2 regions of the uncultured Zhongshania sp. genome follow, and region 1 is predicted to be linked to the other one. Evidence: predicted binding sites of a transcription regulator. Region 1 holds the regulator's gene; the other holds the start of a gene.
What was found. Region 1 encodes FliA, which starts transcription of late flagellar genes. Its sites were predicted from a motif close to TAAAGTTATNNNNNNNNCGGCCGATANCC; they were not measured.
Positions count from the first base shown of each region.

Region 2: AAC007_RS11165 (flagellin) is a predicted target of FliA. The motif match lies at 6,179-6,207, and genes of this name have one in related genera.

Region 1 is NZ_CAXBHN010000026.1:22,143-34,214, forward strand. Features, by position in the region: gene AAC007_RS15545 (sigma-70 family RNA polymerase sigma factor) at 1-347, opposite strand, end outside; gene AAC007_RS15550 (hypothetical protein) at 340-1,179, opposite strand; gene AAC007_RS15555 (von Willebrand factor type A domain-containing protein) at 1,179-2,975, opposite strand; gene AAC007_RS15560 (choline kinase family protein) at 3,070-3,927, opposite strand; gene pnuC (nicotinamide riboside transporter PnuC) at 3,966-4,592, opposite strand; gene AAC007_RS15570 (YkoF family thiamine/hydroxymethylpyrimidine-binding protein) at 4,585-4,848, opposite strand; gene AAC007_RS15575 (TonB-dependent receptor) at 4,858-7,014, opposite strand; TPP riboswitch at 7,065-7,180, opposite strand; gene AAC007_RS15580 (hypothetical protein) at 7,265-7,513, shown strand; gene AAC007_RS15585 (MoaD/ThiS family protein) at 7,519-7,797, shown strand; gene AAC007_RS15590 (DUF2802 domain-containing protein) at 8,153-8,605, opposite strand; gene AAC007_RS15595 (RNA polymerase sigma factor FliA) at 8,670-9,401, opposite strand; gene AAC007_RS15600 (MinD/ParA family protein) at 9,398-10,234, opposite strand; gene flhF (flagellar biosynthesis protein FlhF) at 10,363-11,697, opposite strand; gene flhA (flagellar biosynthesis protein FlhA) at 11,780-12,072, opposite strand, start outside.
Region 2 is NZ_CAXBHN010000011.1:98,759-110,830, reverse strand. Features, by position in the region: gene AAC007_RS11190 (sigma-54 dependent transcriptional regulator) at 234-1,325, opposite strand; gene fliT (flagellar protein FliT) at 1,534-1,875, opposite strand; gene fliS (flagellar export chaperone FliS) at 1,953-2,387, opposite strand; gene fliD (flagellar filament capping protein FliD) at 2,488-3,888, opposite strand; gene AAC007_RS11170 (flagellar protein FlaG) at 4,058-4,555, opposite strand; gene AAC007_RS11165 (flagellin) at 4,695-6,089, opposite strand; gene flgL (flagellar hook-associated protein FlgL) at 6,426-7,619, opposite strand; gene flgK (flagellar hook-associated protein FlgK) at 7,678-9,567, opposite strand; gene AAC007_RS11150 (rod-binding protein) at 9,578-10,000, opposite strand; gene AAC007_RS11145 (flagellar basal body P-ring protein FlgI) at 10,030-11,163, opposite strand; gene flgH (flagellar basal body L-ring protein FlgH) at 11,175-11,879, opposite strand; gene flgG (flagellar basal-body rod protein FlgG) at 11,953-12,072, opposite strand, start outside.

The sequences.
Region 1 (12,072 bases):
TTTTCATAGTGTCCGGCGTCAAACACAGCATCATTACCATCCACATACTCGGTAGCTTTGCCTGAACTGCGATAGCGATCAGCCAGCTTAGATCGAACCACCGACCACACCCAACCACGCCCCTGCCCCATCGCGGTAAAGTTTTCTGCACGGGCGATTAAGGATATAAAAATGTCGTGAAGAACATCTTCAGCCTCGTGTAATGGCACGCCCCGAAGTTTAAGGAATTGGGTCACTTTTTGAGCAAAAGCTATGTAGAGCTGGGTGACGGCTCGCTTGCGGGTATCGCCGCCTTGCTGCAGGTCAATAATAAGCGCATCGACATCCGCATTGCTTAAATTAGTCATCGCTAATAATGACCTCAATGTTAAGCTCTACGTCTATCGGCCACTCACCATCCTTCGACGCCTCAGGCAGCTTCGCTAACCATTGCGCCTTTGCTGCTTCGTCATAAAGAACAAGTATCCAAGAACCCTCTTGATCGCCTTTAGTGAGTGAAAGCACCTCTGGATTCAACGCCAATAACGCCTGCCATTGAACTGGATTTAAAGTCAGCCTTACTGGATGTGCTGCATTCTCAACCTCTGACGCCATATCCCTTATAAGCCTGGACTCTGCCATGTCTGCCGCAAATCCCTGAACGCGATATTCGCTTAGAGCTTGCTGTTTAGGCGGCGAAGAGAGCGCCTGTGGCTTAGCCGGCGCGGCCATAGCGGGTGATTCTTCGGCCTCTGCGCGACCAGCAATCTCGCTCTGCATCGTCGCTTCGCGCTCCTCGGCGATCATCGCATCGCTAAATGCGGGCGATGCCTTTTTAGCTGATTCAACCTTGCTAAAGCGCGCTTCTGACTCTTGCAGTGCAGCTTCATGTAAAGGCTTATCAATCACTCCAAAGTTAATAACCAGGCTGACACCTACAAGCAAGACCGCCGCGTAGCCAACAAATTGCAGACGCCTGGAACGAGGTAACGATCGTGATGGCGTGGCAGTTTTATCGTAAAGACCTTCACTGGCAAGACGCTGATGCAATCGCTTAAGGGCAAGTTCATCTGCTTGTCCAGGTGAACCCGCCGCCCGCAAACCCGAGCGAACGGCCTCCATAACCGCCCGCTCTTTTGGGGATTCGCATGCGGCGGGGTCCGCCAGCCGCTTTAGCCAGTTTTCAATATCGTCTGCCATTACTCTTGCGCCAGCACCATCGGAGTGAGTCGTTCAATCAGTTGAATAAATTCCGCACGCTTAGCGTCAGCCTGCTTAAAGGTGACCGCCTTGGCACGGTGTAAAACACCCTGCAGACTTGACGATCCCGCATGCTCAGACTCAGATAATAGCAGACTCAATTCAGCCACCGCAGACGCCCACTGTAAATCGACGCTCGCCGCCTCGATAGCTTTAGCTTTGGTGGTCATCAGGTGATCAAACTCAATACCTTTGTCACCGTCGGGCTGCTTGTAGCGCAACTTCACATAAGCCAGTTCCATATCCTTGCTGCCGGCTGGGAGACTGGTTTGATAGCGGCGCTCAATATCAGGCGTCTCACCGGTGCCTGCGGGAATAATCTCGTAAAGTGCGACCACCGAGTGTCCGGCGCCAATTTCGCCAGAGTCCTTTTTATCGTCCCGAAAATCCTCCGCATTCATTACCCGGGATTCATAACCCAGCAAACGATACTGCGCAACCGCAGCGGGATTAAATTCAATCTGTACTTTGACATCTTTGGCCGCGATATGCAGAGTGCGAGTTAACTCCGATCCAAATAGCCGCTGCGCCTCTATGTCGGAATCTAAATAATGCGCTACACCGTTGCCAGCCTCGGCGAGCACCTGCATCTTAGCGTCTTGGTAATTGCCGCTGCCCATGCCAATCACACTCAGAAAAACGCCACTTTCGCGCTGTTTCTCAATCATCGACTTCAGCTCACCGTCACTACTCACACCCACATTAAAATCGCCATCGGTGGCCAATATAACGAGATTAGTCGCGTTTTTATCGTACTGCTTGCGGGCAACATCGTAGGCCAACTGAATGCCTGCACCACCCGCCGTCGAACCGCCCGCGCTGAGATTGGCCAGAGCTTGATGAATTCGCTCACTCTCCGTTACAGGTGTTGGTGCCAACACCAATCCCGCGCTGCCTGCATAAGTCACAATCGCGACCTGATCCTGGGGCTTTAGGTTTGCCAGTAATGTCTGAAAACTGCGAATCAACAGCGGCAATTTATCACTGCTATTCATTGATCCTGATGTGTCCAGCAAGAAGGTAATCCGTGCGCCTTTATCACTGCTTGCGGTCACATCGCTGGCTTTTACACCGATCATTGCTAGACGATGCTTCGGGTTCCAGGGCGCAACGGCGTAATCAGACATAACAGATATCGGATGGCCATCACTGGGCTGAGGGAAGTTGTAGTCAAAATAATTAACCATTTCCTCTAAGCGCACGCTTGATGGCAGCGGCACGCCACCTTGATTGATTTGGCGGCGTACATTTGAATAGCTCGCTGAATCCACCTCTAAGCCAAAAGTCGATAATGGCGACAGCGCAACGGACAAAAACCGATTTTCGTTTTTGGCGGCGTAATTTTCTCGATCAAGTGGTGCTGGCTGCGGCGCAAGCTGGGGCGCAATATGTCGCGTCATCATCGACATTGCCTGACCAGAAACTATATGCCGCTGCTCCATCAAATCGTAGGCCTCACTCTCCATTTTCGCCTTAGCAGCAGGCTTTGCGATGCTCGGCTTCACTGCAGAGTAATTGCCTGCTGCTGGTGCGTCAGCTGGCGGCTGACTTGCATAGTCGTTGAGCGCAAGCGGATCAACTTCGTTTATCGCGTGGGACTCAGTCCCAGCAGTAAGTTTTATATCGCTGACGTCAACGTCGCGGAAAGTGGAAAAGGCGTAAATTACACCTATCACCGCCAGCATTAAGCTGAGTGTAAGACTGAATTTGAGTTTTGAAATATGGGTATACGACATGGCCATTCTCCTTGGTTTTTAGCGCGGTCATAGCTATAAACGCATGGGAGAAGCAATTGTCAGGAAGAAATAGTCATTATTTTTTAAATAAGCCCTACCAGGCTTCAATGTTATGAATTTGCTCAACAATATCGTGAGCCGTTTCTGCATTAGCCATTCGCCCGCTCGACCACTGCACGGCGTACCACAACACCGTTAAATATCGATAGATAACCCGCCAATGACGCAGTCGCTGCCAGTCAGTGTCAGTCACCGGGCGCGCCAAATACTCGGTCATCAATAGCTGTTGCTGCCATTCGTTCAAACCGTGGCCGTCTATCACCACGGCCAGCTCGTAAAAAGCGTCGCCCATCGCCGCGTATTCCCAATCAATGGCATATAGTTGACCATCATCTGCAACAATTAAATTTTCCAGTAACAAATCGTTGTGACAAAGATAAACACCGTCACTAAGTGCCGTCGCACGCTCAATATGCGAATTCACCTGTTCCGCTAAAGCGCGCAATTCAGGCGTAAACTCCGCTTTTGAATCTATCGCTCGCCAATAGCTAGCCACTTTCTTATGTACATCTAAGTGTGACGCTACAGGCGGAAGTGCATGAATACGTCGCAACATAGCCGCCAACGAGACCAAGCCAGCCTCATTCGCTTGCCAGTGCTGCCCCCCCACAAAATGGCTTACCACATACTGATGATTGGCATCGTAATGAACCAAAGGCGCGCATAGTTCAGCGCGATGCGCCAGCGCAAGGACCTCAGCTTCGGTGGCTCGGTCTAAATTCAGTGCCTCACTAATTGCTGAGTTCAAGCGCAACACCATGTCACCGTCACTTGCACTAATTAAGTAGCTTTTATTTGTTAAACCTCCCAACAAAGGCTTAAGGCATTGGGGCTTGGTTTTACTCCAAAGCGTCCAATCCTCGGGGATAATGTCTGCCAATGAACAACTCATAGCCAGGTCTTCACAACAATGTAGCTATAATAAAATGTTTACGCAGTAGTAGCGGCCAAACGCTCACGCTGATAAATCCTATTCCACTGAAAAAAGCCAATCACGACTAGGACGACATACAAAACAAATAACAGCGCAGTTAAATACAACTCACGATCTATATACAAATACACCGACGCCCCATCTATGACAATCCAGTAAATCCAGTTTTCCAGCACCTTGCGAGTGACCATATACGTTGTGACCACCGCACCCCAGGTAGTAAAGGAATCCAAATACGGCAACTCGGCGTGGGTGTTGTTGGAGAGCACATAACCAAACACCAGCGTTAACACGCCTACTGCACTAAAAACCAACAGATGGGTTCGCAGCGACCAGCAGTGAATTTGCAACTCCTGCCCCTCACTGCCTTTGCGCCACTGCCACCAGCCATACACCGCCATCGCCAAATAGAAAATCTGCAGTGCTGACTCCATTAGCAAGCTCACATCCCAGAACAGAAAGATGTAAATTGAGGTGCTAATAAACGCGGCATACCAGCAAAGGCTATTTTCCCGCATAGCAAGTATCAGATAAGCAAGAGCCAGCGCTACCGCGCCAAGCTCCCACCAGGACATGGCCGCGAGCGCACCCGTTATCGCACTCGCAAACTGCTCGTCAAACATCGCTGGCCACTGGGCTTAAATCGCCATCGATAAACTTGCAGACAAAAATAGCGCGGCCAAATTGTTCGTAAGACAAACGTATTTCTTTTTTTAATACATCCATAACCACGTCGTAATCACCAAACACCTGCGTACTCATGGTATTGGTCAGCACCTTCAAAGCCGGATGGGTATTCAGGCGATCAATAAAATTCTGGATCGCGGGAATAAATTCATCTTTAAGCGGGTACATGCTTATTTCAACAGAAAGCTTCATGTCATCTCCTTAAAAGGTGTAGTTTGCAGACACGCCAAACACTCTTGGATCGCCAAACTGATAGTAGGCCTCAGGCGCATAACCATTGGCCGGGTTATTGCCAAAGGCATTACTAAAGTAAAAACCACGGGTTTCGTAGTCTTTATCTGTCAAATTGCGGCCCCACACAGACACATCCCAGTTGCTGGCGTAGTACGTTAGACGCGCATTAAACAATTCATAGTGGCTAGATTTTTCATTGTGGCTGTTAGAGAAATAGAACTCGTCCTTGCCTTCTACTTCAAGCCGCAAGACTAGGTTAGGCATCAACGACACTTCACTGCCCACAAAGAATTGGTAATTAGGTGCATGAGCCACTTCCCTGCCACCTAAGTTTACTGGCGATAAAGGAACGCCGTTGTTGTCATCTTTGGCGTTAACGTGGGATTTGCTGACAAAATCCTCAAACTCCGCACTCAGCACACCTGCTGCCGCAAAGAAGCGCAAGGAGTCACTGGCAAGGTAATTTAATTCCACTTCAAGACCCGTGGTTTCGCCGCCCGCCGCATTGGCAAGAAAATCATCGAAGGAGAAATTAGCAGGGTCAAAAATGGATTGTTTTGCCTGCACATCGCTGCGGTCCTGATAAAACACCGCCACCTGGGCTTGTAAGCGGCGGTCTAACCAAGCCCCTTTTACGCCGACTTCGTAATTGATCATGCTCTCGGTATCGAATTCAAACAGATCGGGAGTAATATCCGAGTTGCTCGCAGACGCAGAAATAATTCGACCGTTCACCCCGCCCGCCTTATAGCCGCGAGAGATGGTTCCATAGAACAGCGTGCTGTCGGTGTGACGGTATTCCAAGGTCAGGTTACCACCCCACAGGTCCTCGTCTTTATCTGAGCTCACCGCCAAGGAGTCGCTGTAATCGGCATTGCGCTGCTCAAAACGCAAGCCAGTCACTAAACTCAGCTTGTCGTTTAACGCCGTTTGTAGCTGGCCATAAACGGCATGGTTCTCAGTGTTAAATTCGCTGCTGAAGTTAGCATTGCGATCCAGATCTACATCTTCCTCACGTATATACGCGCCAACCACCCAACTGGTGCTTCCGTTAAACAGCATAGATGCGTCGTTTGAGATAAACCGAACATCGGCAGTGATATTGTTTCTATCCCGCAAATAGCTATCGGTCGAGACGTACTCGTCAGGATGAAATCCCACATAGCTCCAGTCTTCATCGTAGCTGTATTCAGATTCAGAGCTAGCTGCACTCAATACCGCCTCAAGGTTAAACCATGCACTACCAGACCATTGCGTAATAATCGACCCTGCAAAGGTTTCCTGGCTGTCTTTGCCGGGTTCATCAGATTGGGTTTTACGATTTTGGTATAGAGAAAAGGCGTCATAGCCATTATCCGCATCCAAATACAGCAGATTAAAATCTAGCTGCAAAGTATCGCTGGCAGCGAATCTCAACTTACTGCGCAGCACAGACTCATCTATATTATTAACGTCGTCTTTATTTAAAAATACGTTCTCGATGTAGCCATCGGACTGCTGATTCTTCAGAGCTACACGGTAGCCAAGACGTTCACTCAATGGCCCGCTGGCGACCACGCCCAGGGTTTTACCGTTGTAATCGGCGACCTCGGCCGACACTTTCAAAAAAGTATCTGCGCTCGGCGCATTGCTGCTCATACTGATCAAACCGGCCAAGGCGTTAGCGCCGTAGACGGTTCCCTGTGGACCGCGCAACACCTCTACTTGGCCAATATCCAGTGTGCTAGCAGCCAAGCCCAAACCACTGAAATCAATACCATCAATGATCAAACCCACCGACGGACTCACCGGATCAATAAACTGGCTGCGCTCGCCAATACCGCGGATCTGAAAGAAACGCCCGCGCGAGGCGCCGCTAGAAAAATTCACATTGGGAGCAAGGTTTAATAGCTGCTCAATATTATTGGCGCCCCGCGCCTCAATCGTGGCGGCATCAAACACGCTAACCGTCGCGGCCAAATCCAGCAAACTGCTATCTCTAAACTGGCTGGTCACCACCACCTCTTCAGGTGTAATGGCACGTTTGGCGACGTCAGAACTGGCGGCATAAGCAGTGCTCGCTGTGACGAAGCAGGCAAAGCCAACAGACCAAAGAGTGGGTTTTGAGGTAAATAAAGGATTCATGGTTCTCTCATAAATAACAAAATAAGAGACCCGGCACGCGCTAGAAGAGGATGTGAAACTGCACCTATTCCTACGCCGGTATTAACCGGATCAGGTTCAAGGGTTTGCAGTTCAGACTTGTTCAAGTCCTCCGCATCTCAGGCCGCAGCCACCCCTTAGGTTTTCGGGTGCGACTATATCAGATATTCCGGCGGATAATAAAGACGGACGCACCGCGTGGGTGGTACCCGCCGTCGCCGACTCCGAACGCATGGCAATCGATGGCGGCTTGTTTGTGGCGCGAACGACAGATGGCGGCGAGTCCTGGCAAACCTTTCGTGATGGGCTTCCTCAGCAAAATGCCTACGACATTGTATTACGGCACGGACTAGACGTGGCCGATGATGTTGTGTGTTTTGCCAGCACGACCGGCAATGTCTATCTGTCGGAAGACCGTGGCGAGCACTGGCAGTGTCTTGCCAATAATTTGCCACCGGTCTATTCCGTGAGGTTTGCTTAATCGCCATGGCTAGCGTTGAAATGACCCGCCATTTATTTCGATTCTTTCCGCAGTTACAGGATCAAAAAATCACTGTGCCCGCCGGATCAGTGGCGAATGTTATCCAAGCGGTAGAGTCGATGGCACCGGGCTTTAGTCACTATGTTCTAGATGAGCGCGGCGCCCTGCGCCGCCATGTTAATTTAAGCATTAACGACAGCATTGTGATTGACCGAAAAACGCTTTCAGATCGCGTGCCCGAAGACGGAACTCTTTTTATTTTTCAAGCGCTGAGCGGCGGCTGATCCGTCGGACTATAGCGATCATAGGTTCGGAGTCAGAGTAAAACTAACGCACTCAGTGAGTCTAAAGGACCAAATCGAAGTGCCGCAGTTACCCCTTTGAGCTCGCCGAGCATCGAATAGATTTAATGGTAAGGCTCCTGGCGAGGACTGTCTGAGCGAAGCGAGTTCCGCAGCGTTTTACCATTAAATTTAGTCGACGCGCAGGGAACCCGAAGGGCGAGTGAGTGGGGTGTGCTTTTCTTGCCTACTTCTTTTTCACATAAAAAGAAGTAGGTCGCCCAGCTGGGCGAAAAAATCGATACCAGAAGAAATATAATTAAAAAATAGCGCCGCAGATGCTCAGCTCAGCGCACCCTCAATGCGCTTTTTTGGACAAGGCCATAATCAAATCTGCTTCACCGGCAGTGATGCCGCAGCGCTGGGCTAATTCGGGTGCCGCGACTCCCTGCCCGGCCATTACGCTCACTTGTTGATAGAAACGCCTGTCTTTTTTGTCAGCGTCGCTGCGTTGCTGGCGCTCACCGAGCATTTCTAAATATTCTTCCAGCGCAGAAACCCGCTCGCCGAGTATGGCCATGGCGGAATTCTGCAGTTCAATTTTGCGTTCAAGTGCGATCACTACGGCATCTGCGTTTTGGGTTTGCATCGCTTCACTACTCGCCTGATCCCTACGACGCGCTTTACGCATATACACTAACAGGCCAATGCCCACTAAGCTGAGCACCAAACCCAGCATCGACGCCTCTGATAAATTCTGACACCATTCAATAAACTTCATGGGGAATTCAAGATAGTCATAAGTAGTCATTGCCGTTTCTTCCTGTTAATCCTTAGTCTGCCGCGTTTTGCAGCGCTATTCTTTGTTTCTGGATCTATGCCGCAGTCCACTCGCTTAGCCTGCCTTTTAGGCGGACGATGGCTTGGCTGTGGATTTGGCACACCCGTGATTCGCTGACCTCCATGACCTCACCTATTTCTTTAAGGTTGAGGCCATTCTCGTAGTACAGCGCCATCACTAATTTCTCTCGCTCTGGCAAGGCATTTATCTGACTGGCCAACGCGCTTTGAAAATCGTCTTCTAATACATTTTCGAGTGGCGCGTAGCGGTCATCACCGCCGCCGACTTCAATTGTGTCGTGCTCGCCTTCGCTCATTTGATCCAGGCTAAACAAACGCACCGAGCTGGTATCGCGCAAAAGCTCATGGTATTCGTCCAGGGAAATCGACATTTCCTCGGCGATTTCATTGCCACTGGCTTCCCGCCCCAGCCGACTTTCGACTTTGCGGACTGCTTCGCTCATTTCCCGCAGTTGGCGAGTAACCGAGCGCGGCGCCCAGCCGCTGTGGCGCATTTGATCAATCATGGCGCCGCGAATACGAATACTGGCGAAGGTTTCGAAACTCGCGCCTTTATCCATCTGGTAGTTGCTTCCCGCTTCCAGCAGGCCAATCATGCCAGCCTGGATAAGGTCATCGACTTCTACACTGGCCGGTAAGCGACTCACGAGGTGGTAGGCGATTCGCTTAACCAAAGGCGCATGACGGGTCACCAGCTCTTCGCGGCTGCCGTATTGCACATTTAAGTAGGCGGAGTGCCCGTTCACATCGCAGCTCCTGCGGTTTCTTCTTTGGAGAACATACGGTCGACGAAGAATTCGATATTGCCACTGGGACCCGTGGGCATTGGCCATTTGTCGACGGTTTCAGCTAAACGCCGGAACGCCAATGAAGACTCAGCACCAGGGTACAAATCACTGACGGCTTTCTGGCGAGTATCGGCTTTGATTAAATAGGGATCGCGGGGAATAAACCCAGCGTACTCCAAGGTGACGTCTAAGAAGCGCTGCGCAACTTCGTTTAAGCGCTCAAAGCCGTCGCGGGCTTGATCGTAGCTATTCACCATATTACGCAACACTTTAAAGCGCTTGATGCCGGCGTCGCGGTTCATGACTTTGATCAAGGCGTAGGCGTCTGCCATCGATGTTAGTTCGTCTGTTACCACCACCAAGACATATTGGCTGGCCCGGCTAAAGGTAATAACGCTGTCCGAGATGCCCGCAGCGGTGTCGACAATCATCACGTCGTAATCGCCGCTAAGCGCGCTTAGCGAGCGAACAATCGCCGCGTGTTGATCATTGCCCAACTCAGCCATTTTCTTGATACCAGAGGCGGCGGGAATAATTGAGATACCGTCGGGCCCCGGAAGCAAAATATCTTCGATTGAGCACTTGCCATCGAGCACGTGGGATAAATTCCATTTGGGCTTGAGGCCCAGCATGATATCGACATTGGCGAGACCTAAATCAGCGTCCATCAGCAATACTCGATTACCGCGCCGAGCTAATTGGCAAGCCAAGTTTACTGATACATTGGTTTTACCAACACCACCTTTACCACTACTGACCGCTATGACTTTTACCGCATTCATTGTTTTTATCGCTCTCCCGATACATTTTTTTCCGCTCCGTGCAGGCTGCGGACTCTCAAACTATCGTTCTTCTATGGTAAATCTGTCGTCTTTCAATTGATCTACGCAATATCACTAACTATTAAACTCAGTCTAGCCTACACCCGCACATTTAGGGCTGATCCGCGCTGAGGAGCTGCCGACGCGACAACAGCCGCAGGCACTGACTCTGACGCAGCCTGTTCTTCCGGCGCGCTCTGCTGACCATTGCGACGAACTTCAAAGGCTTTTGCCATGCGCACGGCCATATTGATTAATTTACCAGCATCGGCTGCTGACAAATTCTGTGGGACGCGAGGGCCATTGGCACACCACACAAGCGGCAAACGATGTTGGATCAAGTTAGATACCGCACCGCCCAATCGCATGGCCTCGTCGATACGGCTCAATACCGCACCCTGTGCGTTTAGTGATGAGTAAGCATCAATAATTTCGCTTTGCACGTAATTCTCGGCATCGGCTGGCAAGGTTAGAAAAACTTGTACATCTTGCATACCAGCCAACAAACCTTGCAGCTCGCTAATGCCGTGTTTATCTCGGAAAGAAATACCTGCCGTGTCTATTAACACCAGATTCTTTTTACATAGGAGACGGTAGGTTTTTACCGCCTCTTCCGCATTTGAGGCAACATGCACCGGCACTTGTAATATCCGGCCGTAAGCTCGCAATTGTTCCTGTGCGCCCACTCTGGCGGTATCCGTGGTTAATATCGCGATGCCACTGCGACCGTGAGTCAGCACATATTGGGCGGCTATTTTGGCGATGGTGGTGGTTTTACCCGCGCCCTGTGGGCCAACCAAACAAATTGCGCCGGACGTGGGTGGCGCTTTGACCATTAGTTTTTTACTCAGCAACATTTTAAGCATTTCACGCTGTACCGTGACGCTCTCATCCGCCGGAATTTCTGCGCTGAGTCGTTTACCCAGCGACGGATCGATATCGATCGCTGATAGAAAACTATTCAACTCTTGATACTCTGGGGCCTGATGACTTGCTTGCTGCCAGTTATGACCCTTTAGTTGATCCATTAGCATCGATTTCATCGAGGCCATTTCCTGCTTCATGGTATGCAGCTCTTCATTCTGCGACCACACCATTTGCGGTTCTGCGGCGCTTGGTCTTTTATTGTCGCTAGCTGCGGCCTGAACGGTTTGACTAATTTCCTCTTCCGCCTTTTTGCGGCGATTGAATAAGGCGTCAAGCGCGGTGGGTTCGCGCTCTACCTGCGTACTAGGGGTTTGCTGAGGGGTGGCAAATGACGGCGCTTGTGGCGCAGCCATCGCTGTTTCAAGCATGCCTTCAAGGCTTACGACCACCTCGACACCGCCGGCGACGCTACGACAGTCTAATATGACGGCGTCGGGACCGTGGGCGGCACGCACCAATCTCATGGCTTGTTGTGTATCCGCTGCTTGATATTTTTTAACTTGCATATGTTTCTCCCAACACATTTCAATTATTTTGAAATGTCATATTTAACATGACTACTCGCGATCTTTTTTTACTGCGAACACCCTAATTGAGGCGCCCTTGTTGACCGATTGTAGACAGTAATCTCACTTGCTTGCTGTCAGGTACTTCGTTGTACGACAGCACCGCTAATCCCGGTACACTGCGGCGAGTAAAACGTGACACCCATGAACGTATTGACGGTGACACCAGTACTACCGCAGGTTGCCCTGCTAACTCTTGGCGTTGACTGTAATCCGCCAATTCATTCTGTAATCGCTCAGCGATTCCAGGTTCTAATCCGGCGGCGCCCGCGTTGCCTCTGAGCATGTCTTGCAACAACTGTTCCAGATCTGGGT
Region 2 (12,072 bases), on a different contig from region 1:
GGTTATTTCCCTCAACATGAACTTATAACCAGTCCAGTTATTACAGTTTGTATAACCGAATGAAAGGGGACTCTGCTCACAATACTAAATGATATACGAGCTGCATATATGCAAGACGGGAATAGGCGTTAAAAACGGAGGGAGATTGTATTACTGACCCGAACATAAATGTGTTGGGAATTTTCTAACTATTTTAAAAACAGAGCAGCGCTCTGCTGCGCTATCTCGGCAATTTACATAACTCCAAGCTTCTTCATTTTTTCTGCCAGCGTAGTGCGCTGCAAACCGAGCAGCTGTGCCGCGCGGGTTATTACGCCCTCTTCCTTGCGCAGCGCTTCAGTGATAAACCACTGCTCGATATCCTGTAGATAGGATTTTAAGTCAATACCTTCGGCAGGCAGCGGCGGTTTGCTGCTGTCGCCCACCGACAGAGCCACTTCGAAATCCGCCTCACAGGGGCGTGACATCAGTGACGTAATTAAGACGTCTTGATCTTCGCGCTCATCTTCAACCGTTAGATCAACCATTCCCATGGTGCGGAACTGCTTAGGTAGATCATTCATACCTATCAGTTTGCCAGCGTGAGTAATGGCTAGGCGCTCCATTAAGTTCTCGAGCTCGCGAATATTGCCAGGCCAGCCATACAATTTTAGGGCGCGCATCGCGCTTGAAGAGAAGCGCGGCGTACGCATACCTTTGGCTTCTAATTTTTCCATAAAGATCGACATCAATGTTGCCACGTCTTCGGTGTGCTCTCTTAGCGCCGGTACCTCGATGGGGAATACATCTAAACGATAAAATAAATCCTGACGGAAGGTGCCCGCCTCGACCATTTGTTCAAGGTTGCGGTGAGTCGCAGCCAAAATACGGACATTGCATTTTTTGGTTTCGTTGCTTCCAACCCGCTCAAAGCAGCGCTCTTGCAATACCCGCAGCAGCTTAACCTGCATAGGTAGGCTCATATCGCCGATTTCGTCTAGAAACAATGTGCCGCCCTCTGCGAGCTCAAAACGGCCCTGGCGCGTAGCTATGGCGCCAGTGAAAGCACCCTTTTCGTGACCAAACAGCTCACTTTCTAACAGGTCGGCTGGAATAGCACCACAGTTAACCGGGATAAAGGCTTTTCCTGCCCGTGAAGATGCTTCATGAATACGACGGGCTACAACTTCTTTGCCGCTACCAGATTCGCCACGAATTAGTACTAAAGTGTCAAAGCTCGATACCTGAGAAATCAACTCATCAAGATCGCGCATTGCTTTTGACTCCAAGGACTTTTTGGCAATTAAATCATAACCATCTGAGATTAATTTTTTATTCTGTTGCATTGAAATCTCACTCATTCAATGAAAGTAGCGCACAACAGTTGTACCTATATATTCGTTTGTTGTGACGGCTTAGATAACGATGAGGAAATCTCGCCACATCGCCAATAGGGCTATTGTGCAGAATTTACGGGAGGGAAGAGAATACGTGAATGTCCTAGGTTCTATAACGCGATACGACACAAACTAGAGTGGGTAGCTTGTGCAGATCCTAGGTATTGCTTAAATAACGTCCTACATTGCGGATATTGCGGCAGGACTGATTGGCCTCGTGAGCCAAGCTACCACGTTGGCGATACAGCATTTCACTCACAAGCTGATCAACGGCTAGAATATTTTCTATTGCACTGGCAACATCACTGCTCTCTGCTGGGGAGCAAGGCGTTGCAAAAAACTCATCCATAAGCACTCGGCGCCGTCGCTGCTCGCTAAGTGCGGCCAGCCAGTCATTGCTCTCTGCCAGCTCTCTTATATACTCGGTAAGCTCCACAAGCGCTTGTAGGCTGTGCTGTCTAGCGGTCAATGCGGTGCTTATATTTGCTATATTATTCATTAGTCACCTTAGAGATGCCCCACCCGCAGTCTGCGCACCGCGGACAGAGCAAAAACCTACACCTAAAAGAAATACCGTTACATTGTGAGCGCCGCTAAACTCTCGCCCTTGCCACTATTTTGTAAACCGTCGGGAATGGCATCCCATGCTTCTTTCAATTCACGTAACAAGGACGAGACTTCGTCTAAACCGGTAACGTCGTTATTGATGTTTGCCAGCAAGAGACGACGATTCATATAGTCGTATAAGCTCTCTAAGTTATCGCTCATTTTAGCGTCAATATTATGATCTAAGCTCATTCGCAAACCGTCGATGATAGACATAGTACGATTTACTGCATTTATCTTCTGAGGCACTTCGTGGCGCTGCATATGACCTTTGGCAATTGCAAGCCGATCAAGCGCACCATCCATTAACAGTTGAATTAAGCGGTGTGGACTCGCCGCCGACACCCTAGATTGGGCCCCTACTGATGCGTATGCTTGAGTCGCTCTACCTGCTGAATAACTCATATTCTTTCCTCTTGATAAGCCCCTTTGCTTATCCTAATTGACGACTTTTCAGCGGATTTCTTTAGTCTTTTATCAAGGTACTTATACGTATAAAGACGGCCTATTTACCATTTTTAAACACAGTACCCGGCAAGTTTGCCAGCTGCTGAGTGAGAAAGTCGCCGGTTGAATTAAGCTGCCCCAGCAGGCTATCTAGTGCGCTAAACTGAGCTTGGTAGCGGGCTTCGATTCCCACGATACGGGCATCCAAGGCTTCTCTTTGCTCGTTAATCCGCTTGACCTGACTGGTAAGGCCGTCAGTACGATTCGTTAAAATGCCGCCGCTTGCAGTGAGGTCGCCAATTAAACTATCGAGACGAACTGCATAGCCAGATTCGCTAGAAAATATTCCGCTTAATTTGTCAAAATCGGAGGCGACGACCTCAGCAAACACCGTGGTGTCGATAACCAACTTGTTCTTATCGCCGGTGGTGATGCCTATTTCCGCTAGCGAGTCGAGCTCAGTTCCCAAGCCGCTCACTATCGTTCCCATTTCTTGGCGCAATTGATTGGCTACGCTGCGCGTTGCTGAATCGCCCTGCAATAATCCCGCGGTTTTAGATTCTGGGTTGTAGGCAGTCAGGTCATTTATGGTGGTCATCAGGGTATTATAATTGTTTACAAAACCCTCAATCGCACTCTTAACCGATTTAGTATCTACTTGCACTTTAAGGCTAAAGCTTTCACCTGGCACTGCTTTTTTGAGGTCTAAACTTACGCCTTCGATCATGCCTTCAATTTTGGTATCCGCGCTGGTTTTGGTGAAACCGTCAACGATGACAATAGAATCTAAGGCCTCTGCTTTCTCAACCATTGAACTAACTTGTGAACCTAGATTGGTATCGTAGGCGAGCTGGCTCAAGTCACCACTAGCTCCGGCGGTGACAGAAATATTAATAGCATTCTCAACACCGGTTTTTGTGGAGGAAAATACCAAGTGGGCGCCGTCTTGATCATTAATAATTGACGCGCTTACACCACTGTTCCCCGCTGCGGAATTTACCGCGTCACGTATTTCCGCCAAGCTATCCGCACCCTCGGCGACAGCGACTGAAAATGATTCACCATTGATAGTGAAGTTTAACTCGCCACTGCCGACACTGGTGGCGCTATCGGTATACGCTTGCGACGCTATTTTATGGCTTGTCGCCAATTGTTCTACTTTAACTGAATAGGTGCCAGGCGCTGCTGTTGCGGTGGTCGTTGCGGAAAACACCGTGGGATCGCCAACGGTCGCACTACGCTTGGTAAAGCTTTCAGGGTTTTTAAGTGTACTGAGGCTAGCTTTGAAGTTTGTTAGGGCAGATTTAAGGGACCCAAACGCCGATAGACGCGCCTGAATTAATGATTCCTTGGAGTTTAATCGTGTTTCCACTGGGCTGCGTTCGGCAGCAACAAGCTGTGAGACGATACTATTAATATCGAGCCCTGAACCAATTCCCGATGCGGTTAAAGATGCCATATCATTTACCTACCCGCTTTTAGCAACAATATATTATGAAGAGATACTGCCGCTTCGCTATAATCACATGTACTTACTAACATGCAATATAAGCTGCTTTGTGTTTTAAAAAGCCTTAAGCTCAAATCTACATGTCCTATTCGGCTTTACTATGCAGATATCACGCCAATCAGGCTTGGTCTTCAATTAAGCTGCCCGTCCCCTCAATAAAAACCCGCGCAATATTGAGAAGCTCCTCCGGTGGTATCTGCCGAATGACTTCGCCAGACTCAGCGTGAATTACTTTCAAAATTGTACGTCCCGTGTCTTCATCTATCGAAAACTCTAGGTCTCGCTCGCGATCTTTAAGTATTTCATTGAGCTTTGCTACCGCTTGTTCGGTACGCTCTATATTGCCCGGCGAGCTCAATTCCGTCGCCAAGGCCGCCGCCATACGACTCATCTCTGAGGACTGATTCGCCTCGGAGCTTTTATCTGCGGTCGGCTTATTAGCAGCAGAGAGCGGCAATTTGGCGCCGACATCTGCGCCCTTGGGCAAAGAACTGCCGCCCTGAAACTGACTAGACGCGGCCGCTACCTGACCAACAGTCATCGTACTGTTCGCCGTTCTAACAGGCGCTTTGACTAAGCTACTCGCGACTGCTTGGGTATGTAAACTAGTATCCATAACGTAACCTTTCACCCTTTCAAACAGCTATTCGGAAAACACGAATAGGGCCTATTGGCCCTTAAGTCTCTCCCTTTAACTCCCTTTCCGGGCCGAAAATCCCGCGCTCACTGAGCGCGGGAAGTCATCGGGTTGTTGCTTATTGCAGCAGACTTAAGGCAGCCTGTGGAAGCGAGTTAGCCTGGGCTAGGATGGCGGTGCCAGCCTGTTGCAGGATTTGCGCTTTAGTCAGGTTTGCCGTTTCAGCAGCGAAGTCAGCGTCCAGAATCCGACCACGTGATGCAGACAGGTTTTCAGAGATTGTCTGCAAGTTAGTGATCGTTGATTCAAAGCGGTTTTGAACTGCACCGAACTCGCTGCGCAGTGTACTTACCGAATTAAGCGCTGAGTCGATACGCTGTATCGCGTCATTCGAGTTTGCTACCGAAGATACTGATACCGAAGACAAAGTCGTTGTGTCTTTAGCAACGGTGCCGTCAGCTACCCCGATGGTAGTGCCGCCTACAACTGTGATGGTGTCTGAAGATGACAAGGTCACTGAGCCGTAGCTTGTGTCGTCACCCACACCGCCAACTGCACTAGTTTCGTCAAGGGCAATTTCACGACCATCTGCGGAGGTGAAGATAACATCTGTACCCGATACCGAAGCTGTTACACCAGTTTCAACCGATTTCTGGTTAACTGTGTTGACGAAGGAGTTGATATCAACAGCGGTAGATACGTCAGTGGCTGCGTCGAACACGTCTACACCGTTGATGGTCAGGGCGTATGTATTACCAGACGCGCCACCGATAGCGCTGAAGGCTAGAGTGCTCTCGTTGGTTGCCGTTGCGCTCAAGCCAAATACACCGGCTGAGTTAATCGCATCGGCTTTAGCGAATGCGCTCGCTGCGGTTTGGCCAGCGCCATTACCTGCTGTAGACGCGTCGATTACCACTGCATCACCATCTCCCACTGCAATACTCAAGGTATTGGCTGGAAGTGCATCTGATGTAGCTATACCAGTTGCGCTAGCAATCTGACCGATCTGGTTAGATTTAACACCTGTGGCTAAGTTAACGCTGATGGTTTCACCGACGTTGGCACCTACTTGGAAGCTGGCGCTGCCGAAGCTACCGTCGAGAAGTTTGGTTCCGTTAAAGGAAGTTTGGCTGCCGATACGGTCGATCTCAGCTAGACGTTGCTGTACTTCTGAGTCCAGTGCCGCGCGGTCTGAGGCAGAGTATGTTGAGTTAGCTGACTGAACCGCTAGCTCGCGAATACGCTGTAAGTTGTTAGTAATTTCGTCGATGGCCGCTTCACCAGTTTGGGCTAGTGAGATACCGTCGTTGGCATTACGAACCGCTTGGTTCAAACCGTTGATTTGGGTTGTGAAGCGTGTAGTGATCGCCAAACCAGCCGCATCATCTTTCGCGCTATTGATACGCAGGCCAGTAGAAAGGCGCTGCAATGAAGTGTTCAATGTTTCTTGCGACTTTTGCAGGTTACGCTGTGCATTCAGTGACGCAACATTGGTGTTGATACTTAGGGCCATGGTAAATCTCCTTTCCACTCTATGCGGTATAAAGACTAAGTGTCTTTGATTAAGCACCAGCCCGATTGGCTGTATTTTGCTTTCACCCCATATAACGGAGATTTCAGGGAGATCTTTAAGTTTATTTAGTAAGTAGATGTACGCACTTGGATCCGTAATGCCCTTCGTAAATCAAGGATTTATGCGGTTTTCGCCGGAAAAATCGCACGCTTTAGCAATATCGACCTAAGATTTTAAAACTAAAATTAAAGTGCTATTAAAAGTTGCTTGAGGAAGAGTACAAAGGAAGGGAAGTATTTGATGCCAGCTCGAATCCTTCGAACCAGCATCGAGGGTTTAGATGTAATTAAATAACGATAAGCCCTGGGTCTTAGCAAATGCCTGTTGGGCAGCCTGCAATGCCGCCTGCTGCTGGCTAAATCTAGAGATTGCTTCAGCGTAGTCTAAATCGTTAATCAAACTCAGGTTTTCAGATATTTGCAAACTGGCACCTGAATTTATATCAGTTTGACGCTGCAAGGACTCCATTCTCGCGCCAATACTGGACTGCTTCTGTATAAGATGGTCAATGGCACGGTCAAAACTGCTAAGGGCAGTGTTTATTTCATTGTGCTGATCGGCTCGTTCAGTCGGGTTTTTACGTGGCGTTTCTAGAGACAGCGCTAGCGCCTCGACCATAGAAAACAGATCTTGCCGCTTTGAGGGCGCAAGCGTGAATTCATCTCCTGCTGCCGGCGTGCCTTTTATACTCACCGACATACCCGCGACTTGGATGTCGCCACCACTGAGGTAGTCGCCGGAATCGATAACCGCACCGCCACTATCCAAAATATCGTATTGGGTTTCACTATTAAAACGAACACTCACCGTGTCGTGGCTGAATGCTTGGACGTTTGCAACGCTGCCAGCATTAATAATGCCGGTTCCGGTATTGCCATCGGCGGCACTGGCGATAAATTGGCCATTGCCGTTGAGAATACTCATATACACATCAGAGCCGGGATCACCGTCCGCCATGCGACGTGAGGGTCCAATCTGCAATTGGCGCTGGCCATCGTCTCCGTTGTAGCTATAGCCATTAGCGGTTTTTGAGAATGGTGCACTGCCCTCTTGGTATCCCGCAAAAATGAAATGGCCGCTACTGTCTTTGGTATTGGCATATGCCAGTAAATTATCTAATTGCTGGCGGAGCTCAGAGGCTATGGATAGGCGCGACTCGTTACTCTGGGAATCATTATTCGCTTGGACCGTCAGCTCACGGATACGCTGAACGACGTCGATACTGCTGCCGACCACACTTTCTTCAAGACGCAGACGACTGTCTAGTAATTCCGAATTGCGCATATATTGTTCAGTTTGTTCCTGCGCGCGGCTTAGTTCCAAACTCCGCACCGCACCGACTGGGTCATCGGAAGGTGTGAGAATACGCTTGCCAGTCGACAGCTGCTGCTGCGTCGCCGCCAGCTTTGATTGCTGGTTCAGCATGCTGGTCACGCTGTTGGTATACATTTGACTTGTCGAAATTCTCATCGAATTACTCTCTTTAGCTACAACGCTATGCCGTGCAGACTCGCCGTGTTAAAACGACTTATCGAAATGCACCCATCAGGGCCTGAAACAAATCATTGGCGACGCCGGCGGCCTGAGCTGCGGCTTGATAGGCCTGTTGAAACTTCAATAAATTAGCCGCCTCTTCGTCTAAATTCACACCCGATATTGCCTGCTGATTACTGCGAGTTTGATTAAGCAAATTTTCTTGAGATTGTTGGTTAATCTGCGCACTGCGAGTTGCTACAGCAATATTCCCAACCAAACCATTTACGGTATCTTGAATACTCGCGCTACCGCCATTAAGGACCTTGCTACTTTCTGCCCCCGCCATTTTTAGAAGGTTGCGGTTGTCGCCCAAGGCATTTGTGTTGGCAGCGATCGTGAAGCTATCGCCCGCTTGTGGTGATCCGGTAATCACGACTTTATTGCCGTTGATAGTGATGTCTGAACCCGATGCATAGCTAAAGCTACCTGCACCATTTATCTGGTAAGAGGTTGGCGATAAAAATTGTATGTCAACTGCGTCCAATAGATTCGGATTGCTGCTATCAACGACGTCAGTTTCTGAAATCTTTCCGGAACCAATATTATTTAGGTCAGCGGTACTCCGGGTTGCCGCCGCTGCAGCAATGCCCGCAGGATCAGTCATCACCACTTTTAAGTTCTCAGCTGCGCCGCGTGTTGGACGCAATAGAAACTGATCTCCCACTGCGGCCGCCGACGTTAAGCTGAGCGATACGCCGTCCACCACAAAAGGATCTACCACGCTGCCACTGCCGGTCACACCAGTTAATTCGGCACCACTACTTTCGTCAAAGAAGCGCCAACCGCTGCCGTCTAAACGAATCAAGGTATTGCTGCCATTGAGCGCAGATACATCCGTTATTTGAGCCGTTATTTCAGCACCGCTGGTGTTATTTCTACTACGGAAGACATCAGGATCAGGCACCGAAAATATCGCGCCACCCTGAGCGCCTTTTAAGTCCATACCGGCGCGGTTGATCGTATTTAGCGTATCGGCAATGGCAACAGTGATTCTGCCTAGCTCATTGCGCGTGTCGTTGAGTACGCCATCGCGGAAGCTCAAGGTGCCGCCCAAGCTGCCACCGCGCAGACTACCGCTGATCACCGCCAGACTGCCGCCGACGTCCATTGCGATTTCTGTCCGACCCGGCTCGAAAGGATTGGGCACTGTACGCATAGCAATGGCACGCTCACCCAGCACCAAGGCCTCACCGTTGCCAATAAAGACACTAACACTGCCGTCGGCTTGCTCAACTGACGTCGTGCCAATGAGTTCATTTAACTCTAGCAGCGCTTGGTCGCGTTGATCGAGCAAATCATTGGCATCTGTACCGAACTGCCCCTGTGTTTTACTGATCATTAAATTGATATCAGCTATCTGCTTACTGAGATCATTAATGTCACTTATCGACGCGCTTACGCGGGTATTCACTTCGCGATCCAAGGTGTCCATTTGCGATGACATATCTGCAAAGCGATCACCCAAGCCCTGCGCCTCAGCCAACATCAATTGCCTAGCGGAAATAGATGAAGGGTTGTCGGCAACGTCCTGCAAACTATTATAAAAGCGGGATAAAGACGCACTCAGACCAAGTTCGGTATCCGCCAGTGCGTTATCCACCTGGGTCGTCAATTGGTAAGAGGCATCTGCCTGCGCGAAAGCAGATTGGGAGCTGCGCAGCTGATCCACTGTAAAACTACTGTAAACACGGCTTACCGACGACACTTTGACACCGGAGCCAATAGTTAAATTTCCAGACTGGGAAGGCACACGGGTAGCAAAATCCACTTTCTGACGGCTGTATCCTTCAGTGTCGGCGTTGGCAATATTGTGACTGGTGGTTGCCAAGGCGCGTTGGTAAGACACCAGTCCCGACAAAGCATTACCTAGCATATCACCCATGATTTACCCCTTATTTACTGAACGACTTATCGGCCGTCAGACTAAAATCCTGAATACTTTTCTCAATCCCGCCGAGCTGTTGCAAACGACTACGCAGCGCCGCGCCCTCTCCGCTGAGCGCCTGTGGAGCTTGCTCTGCAGGGCCAACTAATTGCGTCACAATGGCCTCTGCCATACCAATGCCACCTTGATCTGACAGCGTTACCGACAACTGGCTATCGAGCATTTCTTCGTACATACCCACGCTGCTATCACTAAACAATCCGCTTTCCTGAACGCCGGCGCGCATACTCTTTAACATCATTTGCAAAAATAGGGCTTCGAACTGTTTGGCAACCGGCTTGACTGCCTCTTCCGGCGATAACTCAGCATCGCGGCGTAGCGATGCCAAACCGGAGAAGTCGTGATAATTACTCGCTGCCTTAACGTCCATGGTATTTCACCGTCGCCTTTAATAAGCGTCTAAATAACCAGGAGCTCGGCACGCAGTGCACCGGCCTGATCTAAAGCTTCAAGAATGGCCACCAAATCACTTGGCGAAGCCCCGACATTGTTAATTGCCTTAACGATGTCTTCGAGGGTGACGCCAGCATCGAGCAAGAACATCCGCGAACCGCTCTCTTGTACATTGATATCGGATTTTTGCGCTGCTACGGTTTCGCCGCCGCGAGAGAAGGCGCCAGGTTGAGACACCTCAACGCTCTCGGAGATCGATACAGTCAGGGAGCCGTGACTTACGGCCGCTGGCATAACCCGCACATTGCCACCTATAACGATGGTGCCGGTGCGCGAATTAACGACCACACGCGCCCCCGCTTCAGATGGCGTGATTTCTAAACTTTCAAGCATCGAGATAAAGGTCACGCTGCGATCCGCATTGCTTGGACCCAGCACTTTTACTGTCGCTGAATCCATGGCGCTGGCCGTACCTTCACCGAATTTCGCGTTTATTTCTTCTGCCAGGCGTCGCGCCGTGGTGAAGTCAGACTTCTTCAAGTTCAGCATAATTTTACCGTTAGATGACATCATACTCGGCGCCGGGCGCTCGACAATCGCACCGTTTGGTATACGACCAGCACTGGGTATATTCACGGTAACCCGCGACCCGTCTGCGCCAGAAACACCTAATCCACCGACTAAAAGACTACCCTGCGCCACCGCGTAAACTTGACCGTCAGCGCCCATCATTGGCGCCATTAGCAGGCTGCCGCCACGCAAGCTGGCGGCGTTGCCGATAGACGACACAGTGACATCAATTGTCTGACCTGGTTTGGCAAACGCCGGTAAACTCGCGTGCACAGTCACGGCCGCTACGTTTTTTAGCTGTGGGTTAACATTGTCTGGCACACGGACACCAAAGCCGGTCAACATATTGCGAATACTTTGAATGGTGAATGGCGCTTGACTGGTTTGGTCGCCAGTACCACTTAAGCCAACCACTAAGCCGTAACCCACTAACTGGTTCTCACGCACGCCAGCCACATTCACTAAGTCTTTTACGCGCTCAGCCTGCGCGGTAGGAATTTGACAAGACAAAACAAGCGTCGCCGCAATCAGTGCGTTGCGAAGAGATGTTAGTTTAATAAATGCTGACATGACGGTGTACCTCAAAAGGGCGACAGTACGGACTGGAACACCCGCCCCAGCCAACCCATAGAATTTGCATCTGCCAAGGCGCCTTTGCCGCTGTAGGTAATACGCGCATCCGCCACTTTGTAAGATGGCACTGCATTGTCGGCGCCGATATCTTCAGGGCGAACAATGCCTTTTATGCGGATAAATTCTTCACCTTGGTTAATCGTTACCCACTTCTCGCCCCGCACTCGCAGACTGCCATTACGCAGTACTTCAGAGACGGTGACGGTAATACTGCCCGTCAAGCTATTGCTTTGACTGCTTGTGCCCTTACCCGCAAAATCTTGGTCGGATGACACGCCGGAAGATAGAATCGGTACGCCGTTGTGGGTTACGCCACGACCTAACAAGGTCACGGTTGGCACCGAAATATTGCTCTCTTTACCGGTAGCTGTGCTGGAAGATTTAGACGCATCGGTCTTCTCTTCAAGGGTCACGGTGATGATGTCGCCGACTTGGCGGGCGCGACGATCTAGAAACAAACTCATGCCGTAACCAGAACGATAGATCGACCCCATATTGCTGCCGTCATCAACGGCTGCAGCGGGTGCCGCAGATTCATAATCAGCACTTTGATCGCGCGCCGGCGCAGAGGAACAAGCAGACACAAGACTAACTATCGCCACCATCATCAAGGCGCTTAAATGCTGTATGTTTATTGCTATCGTTTTGCTCATATCAGTATTCCGCGATGTCTATAAATAAAGACTATCCTTTCAGCCCATTCGAAAATGGCCGAGAGATACGCTCTTACAAATTATTGTTTACGTACTGCATCATCTGGTCACTGGTCGCGATGGCCTTCGAGTTCATTTCATAGGCGCGCTGGGTTTCAATCATATTCACCAGCTCTTCTACCACGTTAACATT